Regions from separate parts of the Paenibacillus sp. USHLN196 genome, predicted to be linked through region 1. Evidence: riboswitches for the same ligand, from Rfam matches in the RefSeq annotation. Region 1 holds a riboswitch; each other region holds the start of a gene.
The links. A riboswitch is a leader RNA that binds a small molecule or an ion and turns the genes downstream of it on or off. The one in region 1 is predicted to bind cyclic di-AMP.

Region 1 (6,409 bases):
GTTGGAGCTGCAGTTTCGGGTGGAGAGTGGGTTCAGGAGCGCTTGTCCAGGATGTTCGAGTATTTCGGATATAATCGTCGAATGCATTCCGGGCAGATATCATGGGTGAATTCGGCGTGGGTATGCTTCTCCAGATAACTTTCGACGGAGTTCCAATGTTCTTCTTCATCCTTGATCTGTTTGCAGACGGCGCAGATAGGCAGCAGTCCACGTAATGTACGCACTTCAGACAGAGCCTTCTTTAATTGGCGTTCTGTCTTTTTCTGTTCGGTAATATCCACGTGTGCGATCAAAGCCAGATGAGTATCCGGAAGGGGCTCAGTATGAACTAGAGGGGTGAGTTCCGTACGGAACCACCTTTCTTCGTTATATATCGTATACACGCAGATGTCATATGTATGATTTCGATTAAAGGGTGTTCCGCTTTCTTTCAAATTCTGTGCAACAAGTGCCGTAGCGGCATTCCTGCCTCGTAACGCCCAAGCTTCCAACAGATGCAGGTAATGTCTATGATTATTGTTCGCATCCGAGCTTGGTGGAAATTGACCCAGTCCCTGTTGCCAAGCGCGGTTGCAGCTGTGGATAACCCAGTGGTGGTCAACGATGATGAGTTGGTGACGTATGGATTGGAACGTAAGGCTTTCCAGGTCGGATGTAACATGTCTCATGAATGAGGTCCTCCTTTGACGGAAATCTTATCTCAGTTCATCTGGAATATCCAAAATATCAGCGACCAGATGCCTGAAGCGGGTTGCTTTGCGTGTGCCGTGAATGAGATTGGACAAACGATAGGGCGGGATACCGTACTGTTCACAAAAGGTCTTCTGGTCCACTTGAAGCTCGGTTAGCCGTCGTTTGATGGCCCATCCGAACGGAGTCACTGGTTTTTTCTTGTTCAAAAGGGTTCACCCCTGGTTAGATTGTAGTATTCAGTCGCCATCTCTTCATGTAGAATATATAGAAATGCGAGCTGTATATTTTATTATATACGTAAATGCGTCATCTAACAATTAAAAAAGACGGAAAAAAGTGTATTTTGTGATGTTAAATGGCGTAAATACGTTAAATAAACAAATAAAATGACAAAAAAACACGTCGGCAAGGAGGTTGCCGCGTGTTTTTTGTTTGTCCGAATGAAGGCAAGTGAAGCTGAGGAGAAAGAGGATTAGGCCCTGTAGGCATGAAGTCCAGCTCCAAGCATATGGAAACTGGGGAAAAACGATTTCATGGACATCGAGGTTGGCTGTGCCAGTCCATCCGCAGCCGAGGCGCTGACGGTGTTCCATTCATTCTCCAGATCTGCGGCCAGGCGGACCATCAGATCTTTGGTTATATCGTTATTCAGGGGAATAACTTTGGAGGCTTCGGTTATGCAGGCATTCATGGCTGAATGCAGATAACCAAGGACCGCCTCCTCGACCGGGATATCGAGATGGTGGTTAATCCAGGCATGAACAGTGGAGAGGCAGCCAACCGAATCATATTTGGCGAAGATCTGTTCGAGCTGGCTGAAATCAATCCAGGGGTGCAGAGCGCGTGCGAGTCTGATCAATCGTTTGCCCATAACAGCAGCTTGTTCTCTGAGATCTCCAGGAGTTCGCTGAACATGGACGAGCTTGTCGATCAGAGCTATCCGCCATGTATCCTTGTGATCTGCTGCGGTATAGATGCCTTTTATGGCCATCCCTTCAAGACGAACGATGCTGGGATGCAACTGACAACGCATGAATGATTCGAGATCTTCAGCATTACGAATGGTACCCTCCTTGATATGGATATCCATGCCGAAGGAATGGGTGAACCCTCCGACCTGAATAGAGGAATCAAGCAGTTTGACATAATCGAGCAGCTTATTCCCACGGTTCACAATCATTCGCCTCCTGTGTTCGTTAAATGTCACTTAAAGTAACATTTATTTACCTTTTTGTTTGCTTTGTGTTTGAAAATCCGAATTATATGATAGTTATCTTCCCATAAACGTCCGCTTTTTGTCAATAGAATCCTTGTAATTTATGGTTTTAAATTGATAAATCATATGTTGTGTTATCTAATATATCATTCAACGTCAGTTGTTATCAGAGTGTAGGGGAAGACTATATATTACTATATATAAATGATTACACAGATCGGCTCTATCCGGAAAAGAGGGGATCAAAACTAATGATATGCAGTTCATGACTGAACATGACGAGAATATGCGATTTTTGAGGAAAATGCCTGGCTGATAAAGAAGTATTAAAAAGTGCTTTACTTTTAGATCTAAAGCCGGTATAATCAATTCTGTTGCCGATTATTTACGACATGCGGTCGTGGTGGAATGGCAGACACGCTATCTTGAGGGGGTAGTGGGCGTATGCCCGTGGAGGTTCGAGTCCTCTCGACCGCATCATATGAACGATTAAGAAGAAGCTTTCCTTTATTGGAAAGCTTCTTCTTTTTGTATTTTCGGCCAGTAGAACCTCAGGTCAGAAAAAAGGCCATCCATTACCGGGGCGATCGTCCGGTTGCGGGTGGCCTGTGTGTTATTTTTGAAGCAAGTTCTTGATATCTTCTTCAATCTTGTCGGGTGTTGTTTTGGGAGCGTAACGTTTCAGTACCTGTCCGTTCTGATCCACAAGGAATTTGGTGAAATTCCATTTGATTGCTTTGGAGCCGAGCAGGCCAGGAGCTTCTTTGCTTAGATGCTGGAAGAGAGGATGAGCGCTTGAGCCGTTCACATCAATTTTCTCGAACATTGGGAAGCTCACGCCATAATTCATCTGACAGAACTCTGCAATGTCGTCGGAAGATCCTTTTTCCTGTGCAAACTGGTTGCTTGGAAAACCCAGAACTGCAAAAGGGGCATCCTGAAACTTGTCTTGCAGTTCTTGCAGACCTTTGAATTGAGGAGTAAGGCCACATGAGCTTGCCGTATTCACAATCAGTAGCACTTTGTCACGGTAGTCGGACATTTCAACTTCTTGACCGCGAAGGGTATTCACTTTGTAATCGTAGACTGTCATCTAAATCGCCTCCATGATCTAATCTTATACCTCTTATTATATTGGTTACAATTAAATATTGCAAAACTAATATGGTGTTAAAAGAATCAAAACAGGCAAGTTGTGCAGAATACGTGAATGAATATCGATGTGATTTTCGTCAGAGTGAGAATTAGATAGCCTTGAAGAGATGGGTAGAGTATAACCTTATTGTAAGCGTTATTATGGATGGGTATTGGCAAAAATCTGCCGATTCGGTGATCTGGGCGGACTTTACACCGTCATGTCGCGGGTGTATGATTCATAACGTAATTTCAATTTAAACTAAATTGTACTTGAAAAACGAAACAAACGATAATATCGCTCGATCTTACTTTAAGATATACGAACGATGTTTTAATCGCTGAGTTTCCATTCATTGATGAGTGGGAAACGGGGGAACCAACGGAATGCGCTGTCCAGGACAGTGGTATTCATGGGGTGAATTTTCCGGTGACAGCCGGAAATAGGGCGACTCTCGCGCCCGAATCCGTCAGCTAACCTCGTAAGCGTTAAAGGGAGAGGCAACAAGCCGTACGCTGGTTCATGGTGTTTTCGCCATGGGTTATTTAAGAAGCGTTCGGGAGGCCTTGGTCCCCCACGCTTCTTTTTTGTTGTCTTTTCACGCCAAGGGAGGAACGAATGATGGATACTGAGATGATCTTAGTGACTGCTCCAAATGAAGCAGGACGCAAATTTATCAAATTGCTGATGTACAAAAAAATGCCGTTTGCCGTTCTAACCAACAGTGCAGGGGAAGAGCGTAGACTCCGTAGAATCGGGGTAGAGCATGTCATTCGAATGAACACGGCTGCAGCTCAAAAATGGTTTTTGCCGCAGGGCAGCGTAGGAAACGTGTTTATTTTCGAGAACAGCCTGAATCTGACCTGTCGATATTTGCAGATCTGCCGTTCGTGGACATCGAAGTCCCTGTGCGTCATTACGGAGCAGAGTCATCCAAAGGGCATTTATCGAGGAATGGGTGCAGACCGGATTGTGTATTCACTTAATGGAGAAGTCGGCTTTCTCCTGAATGGTTAGTGCGCTAGCTTGTTAGCTTGTGATTGCTCCGGTGTAAGGGGCCTGTTATAATTGAATATATCAATAAACGGAAATTTGAGGAGACTCATGCTTGATGGTGGGTCTTCTTTTTTATGGTTTTATAGGTAGTTCAAAAAGTCCGCTTTTGATTACGAAGGATGCCTGGCGGCATCCTCAGCATCGAATATGAAATTCAGCCGAAATGTCCGTTGCTCACGTAGTTTTCCCTACGCTCCGCTACTCCATTTCTAGCTTCATTCCATCTTCTCGGTACTGAAAACCAGACTTTTTGAACACGAACTTTTAAATAAGGATAAGGAATCGCCTGTGGCTTACAAGGAGGAATTGGCGTGCCGGATGTAGGTGGATTGAAGTGGTTGTTTTTTGATGTTGGAGATACGCTGGTGGATGAATGGGAGCCGGTTGATGATATTATCGGACAGTTCGTTCGCGAAGCTTGCGCTTTGGGGTATCCGGTGAAGATTGAGGCGGTACGAGAACTGTTCGCGAACTGTTACCAGAATTATGAGCAATGGCCGATGAGAGTGGCTATTCGCACATTCATTGGAGACGAGAAGCACCAGAAACAGATTCAGGACAAGCTGAAGTTTCAAAAAGATCTTGAACATCCTTTTCCTTCAGCGGATTCGGTTCTTCAGCACTTGTCGAAGCATTATCGCATTGGCATTATTGCCAATCAGAGTCCTGGAACGGAAGAGAGACTGGAGAGCTACGGGTTGCGAAAGTATGTTGATGTTCTGGCCTGTTCGGCTGAAGAAGGGGTGTCCAAGCCAGACCCTGAGTTATACGCTGTGGCCTTGAAGCAGGCCGGTTGTGAACCAGAGGAAGCCGTCATGATCGGCGATCGGATCGATAATGACATTATTCCTGCTCGGAAGCTGGGCATGCGTACGATACGGATTATGCAGGGTTACGGGAGATTCCAGCCGGAACTATCGGATGACGAACGTGCAGATTGGACCGTTGATTCATTGGATCAGCTCCTGCCGTTATTGGCGCCAAACCAGAATTAGATGATTGCGTACAAGATTTTCTACTATAAATGAAGACACGTTGCTGCAGAGCAACAATAAAAGGCTGATCAACTTGGGTATCGCATACCGGAGTCGATCAGCCTTTTTATTATTTAGTCAATTAGAATGAATTAGAACAAGCGGATCGTCTGAATGATCAGATATACATTTAGCACAACGATAACAGCGGCAATGACCCATGAGATGATTTTGAGCCATAATTTGTTGGCGAACGCACCCATGCTTTTTTTATCACTCGTGAACATCACCAAGGGAATTACAGCAAAAGGTAATTGAAGAGACAGCACGACCTGGCTCAAAATGAGCAGTTCTTCTGTGCCATGTTCTCCAGCGATGGCTGTAACAATTACAGCAGGGATGATGGCGATCAGACGTGTGACCAGTCTACGCAGCCATGCTGGAATTCGAATATTCAGGAATCCTTCCATGACAATCTGCCCAGCGAGTGTACCTGTAAGAGTAGAGTTCTGACCTGACGCCAACAGCGCCACACCGAACAGGATACTTGCAACAGTAGTACCTAATAGAGGCGTTAGCAGATGATAGGCATCAGCGATCTCCGCAACCTGCGTCATGCCGGCACTGTGGAATACAGCGGCAGATACAATCAGAATGGCCGCATTGATGAACAGAGCCAGTGTCAGCGCGATTGTAGAATCCATGGTCGAGTACCGAATGGCTTCTTTTTTACCCTGTGGTGTCTGTTCGATCTGACGGGTCTGTACAATGGAAGAATGCAGATATAGATTATGCGGCATCACGGTTGCTCCGATAATACCGATGGCGATATAGAGCATGGCCGGGTTCTGCAAAATCTCTACATTGGGTACAAAACCATGGAGAACGCCGCCCATATCCGGTTTTGCCAGGAACAGGTCAATCCCGAAGCAGAGGGCGATGGTCGCCATCAGCACAATGACGAGAGTTTCCAAAGCTCGGAAGCCTTTGTTTTGCAGTACAAGGATCAATAGTACATCGACTGCGGTGATAATAACGCCGTATAACATAGGAATGTTAAATAACAGCTTTAACGCGATGGCAGAGCCAATGACTTCTGCCAGATCCGTGGCTGCAATGGCAAGCTCACACAGAACCCATAACATCATGACGACAGGCATGCTGAAGCGTTCGCGACAGGCTTGAGCCAGGTCCCGTCCGGTGACGATGCCGAGCTTCCCAGCCAATGATTGAAGCACAACGGCCATCAGGTTCGAGAGCAGGATGACGGATAACAAGGTATACCCAAACTGTGAACCGCCTGCAATATCTGTTGCCCAGTTGCCGGGGTCCATG
Region 2 (6,409 bases), on a different contig from region 1:
ACGATAAACGGGAAATCAGGTACTGCCATTGATAAACTCATGGTTAAAGAGGGCGATAAAGTTAGAATTCGCTTAATTAATGCAGGATACATCAGTCATCAAATGCACTTACATGGCCACAATTTTAAAGTAATAGCGTCGGATGGACAGCCCCTAAATGAACCCGAGATGATAAAAGATCAATTACTTTCTATAGCTCCTGGAGAACGTTATGATATTGAATTTACAGCTGATAATCCAGGCTCCTGGCTACTTGAAGAACATGGAATTGAATCGCCGAAACAAAATATGAAAGCCGTTATCCAATACGAAGGTTCAAAAGTTCAAAATGACAATTCCAATACTTCAGCTACGCTTCCTGTGTTTGACTTCGAAAAGTATGGTAACATGTCAGATCCATTATTTTCGTTGAATGAGATATTTGATCAAAACGTGACAATGAATTTAAATACGGAAATGAAAGATGGAGAAATGGTGTACACCATTAACGGAAAGGTATTTCCGGATACAGATGTCATAAAAGTCCAGAAAGGTGACAAGGTCAAAGTTACTTTTGTGAATCAGTCCAAAACGGATGACCATCCTATGCATCTCCATGGACAGTTTTTCCAAGTGCTAAGTAAAAATGGTCAATCCTATCAGGGGTCAACGATCATAAAAGATACACTAAATGTTAAACCAGGGGAAACTTATGTTGTTGCTTTTGAAGCCGATAACCCTGGAAATTGGATGTTCCATTGCCATGACTTGCATCATGCTTCCGCGGGAATGGTAACGGAAGTCATGTATACAGATTATGAAAGTAACTATACACCTGATCCGAGTGTGGAGAACGTAGCGGAATAAATAAGTAGCATTGATTTACTCTTTATTAAGATCTGCTAATAATACGTTAAAAGATAAACAGAAGAAATTATAATGCGGCGATCTTTCCCGGAATGTAACCGAGGATTGGTTGCCGCATTTTTTTAGAAACACCTTAATTGTAAAAAAGCGATACTGTTGCGCTTAAATGCATATCATTCTCTTCTATTAGCTAGCATACCAAAATCCCCCAGGTATAGAGAACTCATTAAAATGAACTCTAATCCGAGGGGACGATATTTCAGAACTATATTGGCGACGTTACTGACTTTTTTATTACAATATCATTCTATTGGAAGATGGACCTGAAAAGGAATACGCACGATCTTCAATATATATTTGATGCCATAAGATAAATACAAGAATGGTCCACAATTTACGGCTTGCATCCAATTTCCCTTCCTTATGGATCTCAAGTAGCTGCAATACATACGTTTTATTGATCCATTGATCTACGTCTGCTGTCATAATCAGATTCCTAGCCCATGAATACCATTCACTTTTTAACCATACTCTCGTTGGGACAGGAAAACCTAATTTTTTTCGTTGCTGTACATCAGGTGGAACCACATCTTTCATAGCATCACGGAGTAATAATTTAGTTGCTGTGGGTGTAACTTTATACTTAGTAGGGATGGTAGCAGCTAATTCAAATACTTTGGTATCTACAAAGGGAACGCGAAGTTCCAAGGAATTTGCCATCGACATTTTGTCTGCTTTCATTAGGATATTCCCACGTAGCCACGTATGAATATCAATATACTGCATCTGTGTGACTTCATCATATAACTTCGCTTGTTCATAAAGTGGCTTAGTCACCTGCTGGGTTGGTTTACATACTCCCTGCTCCGATAACCATGGTGCTAATACCTTACTTTTTTCATGATCCATAAAAATCTTCGCATTTCCAAAGTAACGTTCTTGCAGAATAAGACTCCCTCTTTCCAAGAATCCTTTGCCTTTCATGCCGGTAGGCAGTAATCGTCCAAGATGTCCTGCAAGACTTCTCCATGGACCTGGAAGACCCTGAAACATGCGGAGAGCATAGGGTTCCCGATAAATGTTGTAGCCACCAAAAAATTCATCTGCACCTTCACCTGAAAATGCCATCTTAACATGCTGACTAGCCAACTTCGATACAAAGTAGAGACCCACGGCTGATGGGTCTGCTACTGGCTCATCCATATGCCATATTAGAGAAGGTAGTATATCTATATAGTCGCGGGCATTAATCCGAATTTCATGATGCTCAGTCCCTAAATAGGCTGCTGTCTTCCTAGCATCATCCAATTCACTATAGCCCGGCATATCAAATCCAACGCTGAATGTTTGGGTTGGCTCCAAGCGATGAAGTAAACCAACTAAACTGCTTGAATCAATACCACCCGATAAGAATGCTCCCCTAGGGACATCTGAGTTCTTATGAATACGAACAGATTCCGTTATTACTGATCGTGTTTCCTCTACTAAATCGGAATACGACCTACTTTCATGGGGCTCAAACTTCACTTCGTAATACGGTCTGATGGTCATTCCATTATTCTGTACAATCAAATAATGGCCTGCTTTCAGTTTATGGATCTCTTTGAACATCGTTAGAGGTTCAGGTACATATTGAAATGTGAGATACTGATAAAGAGCATTTTCATCCACTTCCCTATCAATCCTACCTGAAGCCAGCAACGTTTTAATTTCAGAGCCAATCATGTATCCGGAGGCGGTCTCACTGTAATAAACAGGCTTGATTCCGAAATGATCCCGTGCCGCAAATAAAAGATCACTCCTTTGATCCCATATGGTGAACCCAAACATGCCTCGTAAATAGTTGACACATTTAATTCCAACGTCCTCATAAAGCCTCAGTAATACTTCGGTATCGGAATCTGTATAAAATGTATACCCCTTCTGACTCAACCAATCCCTCAACTCTTTATAATTATAAATCTCTCCATTGAATACCAACCAAATATCTTTGTTCTCATTGGTCATGGGCTGTGCCCCGTGCTCAATATCCAGTATACTTAGTCTCCTAAAACCCAGACCGATATGATCATGGATATATATCCCTTCATCATCTGGGCCACGATGAGCTATGGAGTCCGTCATCTGTTGCAGAATGTTTGCATCTACTGGCACATGATATTTGTTATATAAACTTACAAATCCACACATTGGGCTAATCTCCTCTAATCGATATAAGATTAGTTTAGCCTTCATGTATGTGGAATCTGTGTAAGAATACTGTCTATATCATAAATCACGTTCTTTTAAGTTATCTATATATTTACTGGATTAGTTCATTGGAGTGATTCTATATGTTCGAGGCAAGTTGTAAACAAAATGGACAAACCCGTCTCCTCACGGGCTTGTCCATATTTTTAATGACTGTCGTCAATCATTTTAAGATAGTTCTGCTCGCTAACCACTCGGCGAGCTGTAACATATCTGGATTTATAATAACTTTCAGATAAGCTACTAATTCGAACACCTTTACTGCTTGATGAATGTGCAAATTGATTGTTACCTACATAAATGCCCGCATGGGAAATGCTGCGACCATTTGTATTGAAGAAAACGAGATCTCCTGGGCGTAGTTCTTCTTTTTCTACAAACGATCCCTTTGTTGCTTGCATACTAGAGGTGCGCGGCAAATCTAGTTTAAATGCATTAAAAACATAAAGGATAAAACCGGAACAATCAAAACCTGATGTTGTGGTCCCACCATAAAGGTAGGGCGTTCCAACCACTTCTTTTATTTCTTCAGTTAGTTTTGCCTGACTAGCAAATGCTCCCGTTGCTGTGGAGGTAAATAAAACTGCTGCTCCAAGCACCGACAAAATGACCTTTTTCAAACTTTTGTTCCTCCCTTAGATGCCTACGGAGTTAGCTTAAGGATTCGGTTAAAGGCTCCCTATATTCTTATCTTGCAAGAATAATTCACCCAACAAATGGTTCCCCCGTTTTCAATACGAAATTCGGCAAAAATAGTTAAATGTTTGTAACCTATAGAGTATTATATTGTTATAATGTGTGGATTTTATGTAGAATTCTCATATATCTTACTCTACAAAAAATGAAAAGACCGTCCCCTGTTAAATTCAGGGAACGATCGCTTCTTAGGACAAATTCTTTTTTTTACCAGCTTCTACTTATAAGCTCAAGGCTCTTCTACACTATACAACCACTTATATCCTATGCCCCAAACTGTTTGAATGGGATTCTGTTCTAATCCAGCCAACTGTAACTTCTCGCGGATATTTTTGACGTGGGTGTCCACGACTCGGTTATCCCCAAAAAAGTCACTTCCCCACAGACGTTCAATGATTTCATCTCTAGAGAAAACTCTTTGTGGGTGCTCAGCCAACATAAGCAAGATATCAAGTTCCTTTTGGGTTAAATCCAGATTTGTGTCTAATACCAAAACTTGTCTTCGATCTGGATAAATAATCATGTCTGAATACACGATTTTTCTACCGACTTCTTTTAGGCTCGAAGACTGTGAAGATCGTCGAATAAGTGCAAACAGGCGAGCGATGAGTTCATCTGAATTTACAGGTTTCACCATATAATCATCAGCACCCACTCCTAAGCCATGCACCTTATCCTTCACATCCCCTCGAGCAGTAAGCATTAATATAGGAGTTTCACTAAATGCTCTGATTTTTTTACAAAGATGCCAACCATCCATATCCGGCATCATAACGTCTAATAAAATGACATGATACGAATTTTTCTGAAGATAGGACAGTCCTTCGGTTCCATTATGAGCTTCCGTAATATCAAAACCTTCTTTAGTTAAATAAATACGCAATAGATTTCTCATATTCCATTCGTCATCAATAACTAATGCTTTCAACTTGTTCATATGGTCATCACCATCCAATACAAAAATCTATAGATATATTACAACATAGCCGTTCTTCTTACTTTAATTTTCAAATATCATTAGCTCAATTGTTTTACATATTATATTTTGGAACTATGTGATTTCAATGAAGAAGACGTGATGGTCGGAAAAATTATTTTAAATCGCGTGCCCTCTCCAATTTTACTTTCTACCTGTATTGTTCCTCCTTGTTGTACTACAAGACTTTGAACAATAGACAGCCCAAGTCCAGTTCCTCCATATGCCCGAGATCTGGATTTCTCAACTCGGTAAAAGCGCTCAAATATATTCGGAAGTTCTTCTGCTGAAATTCCGGGTCCCGTATCGCAAATACTTATCGCCACCCCACCTGTTTCAGAACTTAAAGAAACTTGAATATACCCCTCAGCTGTGTAACGAATGGCATTATCCAACAGATTAAGAATGATCTGTTCCAGTCGGTTAGGGTCTACAAAAATATGAGGTACGGAACTCAGGTTACTTTGAATCGTAAGATCTTTCTCTTGGGCTTTTAATTGAACCTTATCTATAGACCTTTGGATAATCGAAGTGGGTGCGACAGACATTAGTTTTAAGTCAATTTTACCTTCCTCCATCTTAGACAGTTCAAAGAGATCATTTATGATTACATTTAAACGTTGTGCTTCCTCAGAAATGATTTGTAAATATTTTTTCTTTTCTTCTTCATTTTCCACCAGATTTTTAGCCAATATGTCTGCATACCCTTCCATATAGGTAATGGGTGTTTTCAATTCATGAGAGACGTTGGCAAAGAACTCCGAACGATTATCTCGATATTGTTTTAATTCTCTAGCGAGGTCGTTTATGGCTTGTGACAATGAACCAATCTCATCTTTAGTTTCCACCGGAATTTCAAGATTCAGTTCTCCTTTGGCAATTTGGCGAGTTGCACTTTCAATTTTCAGTAATGGATTCGATAATTTTTTGGATAGAAAAAAGATGCAACCCAACGCCAATAACAGTGATCCAAATCCAGTTATAAATAGTAAATTTCTGATCGTTTGGATCGATTCTTTCATCTTTTCTAGAGAACTAATCACATAAATCCCTTTGACCGTTGGATTAGTGGTCACGGGGATACCATGAAGCAGGTAAAGTTCGTTATTTAATGTGAATTCTCTTTCCACCTTCTTCCCTTCAAACAATTTATCATTGTCCCAGATATAGTCAGGGAGAGTTGAGGCGTCTGAAGTCTTTGATTCAATGAATGTTCCTTGTGCGCTCAAGATATACATCTGGACCCCCGTAAAATCGGCCATTTGTTCTGCACTGTTACCTTGCTCCTCAAGCATAGTAGACAAATGTGCTGCTAACTCGTTGGCTTCATCGTGTACTTTAGATGACAAAAAATTCGTGAATATGAGGTTAAGTACAATGCTTAGCAATATTAAAATCCCAATAAACAAGCTGAAAATGGTAAAACTGAGTTTTAAATGAATTTTATTCCACACCGAATATATCACCTTTTGATATCATTATTAGGAAAATAAAACAGTCGCCATTATGGCGACTCATAAATATTTCCCTGTTTAATTTATTTTTGCCATTTACTATAGATTAAAGCACTCTCTTTAATTCTTCAGCAGTGATTCTCTTCAAAAACTTACTGAATTTTTCCTTACCTTTTGCATGAATTTT
Region 3 (6,409 bases), on a different contig from region 1:
GTCGAAGTCATTCGGGGTACTCCGATGCTAGTGCAATTGATGATAATCTATTACGGATTGGCCCTGACATTTGGTATTAATTTTAGTCCCCTTCAAGCGGGTATTATCACACTTTCCATCAATAGTGGTGCCTATCTTGCGGAAATTTTCCGAGCAGGTATTCAAGGGGTGGATCGTGGCCAGTTGGAAGCAGCTCGCTCCCTCGGAATGGGCAGAGGTGCAGCCATGCGTTACATCATATTGCCACAGGCTTTCAAGGCCGTATTGCCGGCAATTGGTAATGAATTCATAACGATCATCAAGGAATCCTCCATTATCTCTGTTATCGGTATGGTGGACATTATGTATCAGGCAAGTGTTGTCAAAAACATTACGTACCAAGGAATGAGTCCGTTTGTTATTGCGGCAGCCATTTACTTTGTATTGACGTTCATTTTGTCCAAGCTGCTGGGACGACTGGAAAGGAAGTTGAGTGCAAGTGATAGACGTTAGACAATTACACAAATCTTATGGAAATAACGATGTGCTTAAGGGCATTAACGTGACCATTGGCAAAGGCGAGGTTGTCGTGGTCATCGGTCCTTCCGGTTCAGGTAAAAGTACATTCTTACGTTGCCTGAACCTCTTGGAACAACCTACATCAGGTGAAATCGATTTTGAAGGTGTTTCAATAACGGACCCCAAGCACAACATTAACGCGACTCGTGAAAAAATGGGGATGGTGTTCCAGCATTTTAACCTGTTCCCACACAAAACGGTGCAGCAAAACATTACAATTGCCCCAATCAAAGTGAAGAAGCAATCCACGCAGGAAGCAGAGAAAATTGCTGCTGATCTGCTTAACACTGTGGGCTTGTACGATAAGAAAGATACATTCCCGAATCAGCTGTCCGGTGGACAGAAGCAGCGGATCGCCATTGCAAGAGCATTGGCCATGCAACCGCATGTCATGCTGTTTGACGAGCCTACTTCGGCACTGGACCCCGAGATGGTTGGTGAAGTGCTGGATGTCATGAAACGCCTTGCAGAAGGCGGGATGACCATGGTCATCGTGACGCATGAAATGGGTTTTGCACGTGAAGTGGGAGACCGGATCCTGTTCATGGATGGCGGGGTTATTGTGGAAGAAGGAACACCAGATGAGGTGTTCGGAGCACCCAAAAATCCACGAACACGTGATTTTCTTGCTAAGGTACTCTAAATTCATGAATCAAATAGCGTTACTGACTTTATGTCGGTAGCGCTATTTTTTTATGCGTAATATCCACTAATGAAATCGAAAAGTAACTTTTCTGTTACCTAATATTATGAATCGGTGTATCCAACATCTCGAAATTATCCAGTATTCTTACAGATGATGACGTGCAGAAAATTATTTGGTAAGAATTACTACAAGTTCAGGTTACAAAATTGTGATATATTGAACTCTGCCGAAACTTCCGGACAGGGAGTGCGGGGGATGTAACAATGCAGATCGTGCAGGGGGAAGATATACGGCACACTGCTTGGGGTGAATTAGGGGTACATAATGATTCCAAATGTAACGAAGAACCTATAGGGTGGGCTCCTCATCCGAATCCGACAACTAACTTCGCAGGCACAATGAGGGAGGAAGACCATGATTAACAAGAAACGTATAGCCAAAACAGCAGTAGCATTATTGACAACAGCAATGCTTATTCAAGCCGTTCCGGCTCACGCAGATTCAGTTCATGTGGCCAAAGAGGGGGATACCTTCTACACCTTATCGAAACAATATGGAGTAGCACTTAACACGTTGGTTAAAGCAAATAACGACATTTCGCCTTACAACATTTATGGTGGTTTGAAAATTACAATCCCCGGCAAAGCAAACAAAGTTGCTGCTGCCGCTACGGAAAGCAAGGCTCAAGCGAAGACGGTTACCACAGCAAGCTTGGACGTTAACGCAGATAACAAAGTGGTTCAAGCCTGGGGCAAAACGTTTGATTACAGTAAAGCAGTGAATGTGAAAGCAACGGCATACTCTGCAGATCCGTCCGAAAATGGAGGATGGGGTCCTGTGGATTACTTCGGCAATGATCTTGAACTGGGTACGATTGCAGTTGATCCAAGTGTGATTCCGCTCGGAACCAAAGTATTGGTCACAGGTCACAGCCATCCAGGATTGCCCAAACAGGCTTTTGTAGCCACAGCACGTGATGTGGGTGGAGCAATCAAGGGTCACCGAATTGATATCTTCATTCCGGGTAGCAAGCAGTCCGTAAGCACATTTGGTTTTCAGGATATCGAGCTGTACATTCTGAAGTAGCAAGTAATTACATCTAATGAATTCAAACAGGGTGTCTGGCAGTCGCTAACTTGCGATTGAACAGGCACCCTTTTAACATTCGTAATCATTTCTTGACACGGATCATGGACATTCTAATCTTTGGCCTTAGGCAATCCCAACATTTCGTCCAACGTGACCAGTTCATATCCGCGGTGACGCAGTTCCTCAATGACTTCGGGCAGAGCCTCAATCGTGCCGTTCAGGTTAGAGCCCACACCGCCTCCTGCATGCTGCAGAACGATGGAACCAGGTTTCACGGCAGATAGGATATTATCTTTCACCTTTTCCTTGGAGAGGCCTTTCCAGTCCAACGAATCCACATTCCAGTTCACAATGCTATAATGCTGTCTGGCAGCCCATTTCAGCTGTTCCTCATTAATGTCACCATAAGGTGGCCGTATCATTTTGGGGGTATATCCCGTGAGGTGGTGAATAATATCGCCGGTATGTAAAATTTGTTTGCGAAAGGCATTCATCGACAGCTTACCGAATTCCGGATGATTATAGCTGTGATTGCCAACGATATGTCCTTCCTTAACCATGCGTTTTACCAGATCCGGATGTTTCTCAGCACGACTACCCACGATGAAGAAGGTAGCTCTGACTTTGTATTTTTTCAATACATCCAGCACCTGCGGAGTAAATCGTGGATCGGGCACATCATCAAAAGTCAGTGCAACCTGTTTGGTTGAAGGACCATTGGTTTTGAACGTATCGGCATATTTTTGACGTAATTGTCCCAATGTCAGTTGTTCTTGTTCCGCGGAATCTGAACCTGATACCGACTCACTTGGCGGGCTTGAAGCATCCCGCGATGAAACAACTGGAGCATGATACCCTCCGAGAAAAATAACGATAACCATCAGCATAATGAGGCGTACGCGCATAATAACGGCCTCCTTTTCCAAAATGACGTTCTCTTTGGTATGCCCGGGGTATCCATAAGTTATGCGTAGTGTGAGAATTTTCATTGCCGATGTAGCTCATGAAAGCCATAATTCCTCCATATATAACATATAGAGAAGGATAGGTGGATGGCTATGAGTACATATGATTTGAAATCGATACGTTTACAGGTGATTGAAGCAGGAGAGGATAAGGTTTTTCTCGTTACCGGAGGAAAGGCGCATATTGGCGCTGTAGCCACGTTCTATGTCGATCATGAGCGGGTTAGTGGGACTACGGTACATATTCCGGGTCATAAGGAACAAGAGCTCTGTGAACGGCTTGCCCGAAAAGCTGCCCTGCAGCTGAAAGTAACCGTTACGGTAATTATGGGTATCCATTTTGATTCCATTACACGGATGCAGATCGACGAAATCGTGCAGACTGCAGAGAGGTTGATGGAGGATCATCTGAATAAGGATAAACAATCTTCCTGACGTAAGAGCAATCGCATGTTTTGATTTTATTTGCTAAAATTGAAACGAGATGTAGATTCTTACGTATGTATAATTATATACGATGTAATATCGACTAGGAGGAATACCATAATGTCCATTTTCAAACGATTGCGTGATTTAACGATGTCTAACATTAATGCCATTATTGACAAGGCAGAAGATCCAATCAAGATGACGGACCAATATATCCGTGACATGCAAGAGGATCTGGAGGATGCGGAGAAAGCAGTAGCCGCACAGATCGCCATTGAGAAGAAATTCAAGCAGTTGTTCGAAGAGCAGGAAGCGCTTGTGAAGAAACGTGAAGAACAGGCGCACACGGCGGCACGTGCTCAGAACCTGGACCTGGCTCGCCGGGCTCTTGAAGAGAAAAAGGTTGCTGAAGAGAAGATGGCTGAGTACAAAACCAGCTATGATCAGAACAAGGCTTCTGCAGATAACCTGCGTGGCAAGCTCGACGAGATGCGTAAGCAGTTGACTCAAATGAAGAACAAACGTGAAACATTGGTAGCCCGCTACAATGCAGCAAAAGCCCAAACGGAAATCAACAAAGCGTTGAATGGATTTGGCTCGGATACGGCAAGTGCCGGCATGAAGCGAATGGAAGAGAAAATGATGCAAATGGAAGCACAAGCTGAAGCAAGCAACGAGATGTCATCCAAAGGCAAGTCGCTTGATGAAGAGTTCGAGAAGCTGGGTAAAGACAAGGCTGTTGAAGACGAACTGGCAGCATTGATGAAACAGTACGATAATAAGAACTAACACCTTGGTTGTCAGCAGGGTTAACCAGCGGAGGAGAAGAGTGTTTCTCCTTCGCTTTTAAATGCGGTTCATGTTGATATGTGGGGGCTGTGTAAATGGATTTGAACATTTTGGCGATGCTGGTCTGGACCGGATCTGGTGCGGTTTTGCTGTTTGTTTTGATGTATGTTGATTCACTGTTTACGAAATATAAGGATTTTGCTGAAGTTAAGGCTGGCAATATGGCTGTTACTACACGTATGGTGATGAAATTATTTGCGCAAGGGTATGTTCTGGCTACGTCCATTTCTACGGCTGGTCACCTGGGAGAAGCACTGTTGGTCTCCGTTGTATCCTTTATCATTTTGTTGATTCTGGAGAGTGTCGTACACTTTATGATTCGCAAATGGGCCACTCTGGATCTGGATACCGGAATTCAGCAAGGGAAGACAGGATACGGGTTGTTCTCTGGCGCTTTACATATCGTGGGCGCACTGATTATTGCAGCTTGTTTATAAGATAAGGAACAGGAGTAATTATCATGAGTGTATGGAAACGTATTAAAGGAATACTAACGAAACCTGAACCGCCGCAGGCAGAGAAAACCATGCTACAGCTTGCACCTGGTGATATCTGTGAGGTTTCTCTCGTCACTTATGAAGTCGTTGGTCGGGTACAAAATCGCGCTCGAAATGCAGTTGTGCTTACGCTGCAGGATGGTACCGCTTTTCGATATTTGCATATTGAAGAACGGGAAATCACCCGTTATGCCTTATACACACCGATTGACGGCAGGCTTGATGCACCTGATGAGGTGCCTACATTACTCGACCTGGATGGCCGTGCATATCATCTGGAGGAAGAATATGGAGGCATGGTATCCACGGCAGGCAGAACTCCCTATGGCCAGGCTGGAGAACAATTGGTATGGCAGTATCAGTCTGATGATAATATGCTTCTTCGCGTGGAGTGGCAAGACAGAAGATTTACACTGTATGAGGGTGAGTCCATTCTTCCTGCTGATATCAAAGTGATTCGTTCGAGCTAGGAGAGGTTCCAATGAAAAAACGCTTGGCACATGGATTAAAATTAATGCTGGTCCTCAGCCTTGTGATGTCTCTGTTGTCCGCGTGCGGAGCACCTTCTGTTCAGGACACATATCCGCTTGAATCGGTTAGTGGCAGTGGTAACTCAACGTCCTATGTGTACCGGGCTTCGGACCGTACGGTTCCGGAAGTGGCTCAGGAATTGTCTGAGCAAAGACAACCGGATCAGATCTCGGCAGAGAACACAGAGCGTATGTTCCTGGTGTACCAGGACGATTATTATCATCTGCAACAAGATCCGAACAAACCGGAGGATACCTTGGTTGAGGTGGACTCAAAGGAATATGTTCGACAGAACTACGATTCATCTTTTTTACAGGGTTATCTGACCGCTACGTTAATTGGTAATCTGTTCGATTCTTTTGGCGGGCGGGGGTATGGTAAATATCGGGGATATACCAATAAAGATACGTATAAACCGAGTGCAGGATCTTACCGTACACCAACGAGTAATGACAAGAAAGTTGCTCCACCCATTACTGTGGATCGGAAAGGTACGATTACAAGGCGCGGAAGCGATAAAGATTCTAGCGTGGGATCTGGCGGCGGATTATTCAATCGGAACAAAGATCAGAGCAAGGGAACCATTGATCGCAACAAGAGCAGTGGTGGGTTGTTTGATTCGCCTAAGAAATCCTACAAAAAACCGAAAACCAGAGTGGGCGGCGGCCGAATTAAGAGGCGAAGATAATAGCATCTAATCATAAGCGTGGCTGCTAAACGAAGTTCATTTTAAGAACAGTGACAAGGGAAGGCGGATTCACCTCTGCCTGCACATTACCTTGGAGCTGTTCTTTTTGGTTTACGATTTGCGAACATGATTGGACTTGCGTACGCGGGGAATCGTT

Region 2: another riboswitch for cyclic di-AMP. It lies ahead of WFI24_RS31425 (C40 family peptidase); the one in region 1 lies ahead of WFI24_RS06305 (hypothetical protein).
Region 3: another riboswitch for cyclic di-AMP. It lies ahead of WFI24_RS02885 (3D domain-containing protein); the one in region 1 lies ahead of WFI24_RS06305 (hypothetical protein).

What each region holds. Positions count from the first base shown of each region.
Region 1 is NZ_JBBCYH010000002.1:657,644-664,052, forward strand. It holds gene urtE (urea ABC transporter ATP-binding subunit UrtE) at 1-1, shown strand, start outside; gene WFI24_RS06280 (hypothetical protein) at 33-668, opposite strand; gene WFI24_RS06285 (XRE family transcriptional regulator) at 696-899, opposite strand; gene WFI24_RS06290 (urease accessory protein UreF) at 1,166-1,867, opposite strand; tRNA gene WFI24_RS06295 (tRNA-Leu) at 2,304-2,386, shown strand; gene WFI24_RS06300 (glutathione peroxidase) at 2,523-3,002, opposite strand; cyclic di-AMP (ydaO/yuaA leader) riboswitch at 3,373-3,547, shown strand; gene WFI24_RS06305 (hypothetical protein) at 3,663-4,061, shown strand; gene WFI24_RS06310 (HAD family hydrolase) at 4,412-5,095, shown strand; gene WFI24_RS06315 (Nramp family divalent metal transporter) at 5,227-6,409, opposite strand, start outside.
Region 2 is NZ_JBBCYH010000022.1:46,146-52,554, forward strand. It holds gene WFI24_RS31415 (multicopper oxidase family protein) at 1-846, shown strand, start outside; gene asnB (asparagine synthase (glutamine-hydrolyzing)) at 1,141-3,036, opposite strand; gene WFI24_RS31425 (C40 family peptidase) at 3,243-3,716, opposite strand; cyclic di-AMP (ydaO/yuaA leader) riboswitch at 3,722-3,855, opposite strand; gene WFI24_RS31430 (response regulator transcription factor) at 4,022-4,729, opposite strand; gene WFI24_RS31435 (sensor histidine kinase) at 4,831-6,222, opposite strand; gene WFI24_RS31440 (nitrite reductase) at 6,329-6,409, opposite strand, start outside.
Region 3 is NZ_JBBCYH010000001.1:665,431-671,839, reverse strand. It holds gene WFI24_RS02895 (ABC transporter substrate-binding protein/permease) at 1-492, shown strand, start outside; gene WFI24_RS02890 (amino acid ABC transporter ATP-binding protein) at 479-1,201, shown strand; cyclic di-AMP (ydaO/yuaA leader) riboswitch at 1,419-1,616, shown strand; gene WFI24_RS02885 (3D domain-containing protein) at 1,619-2,290, shown strand; gene WFI24_RS02880 (polysaccharide deacetylase family protein) at 2,404-3,198, opposite strand; gene WFI24_RS02875 (prenylated flavin chaperone LpdD) at 3,352-3,693, shown strand; gene WFI24_RS02870 (PspA/IM30 family protein) at 3,805-4,476, shown strand; gene WFI24_RS02865 (DUF350 domain-containing protein) at 4,572-4,973, shown strand; gene WFI24_RS02860 (DUF4178 domain-containing protein) at 4,997-5,503, shown strand; gene WFI24_RS02855 (DUF4247 domain-containing protein) at 5,515-6,252, shown strand; gene WFI24_RS02850 (HNH endonuclease) at 6,364-6,409, opposite strand, start outside.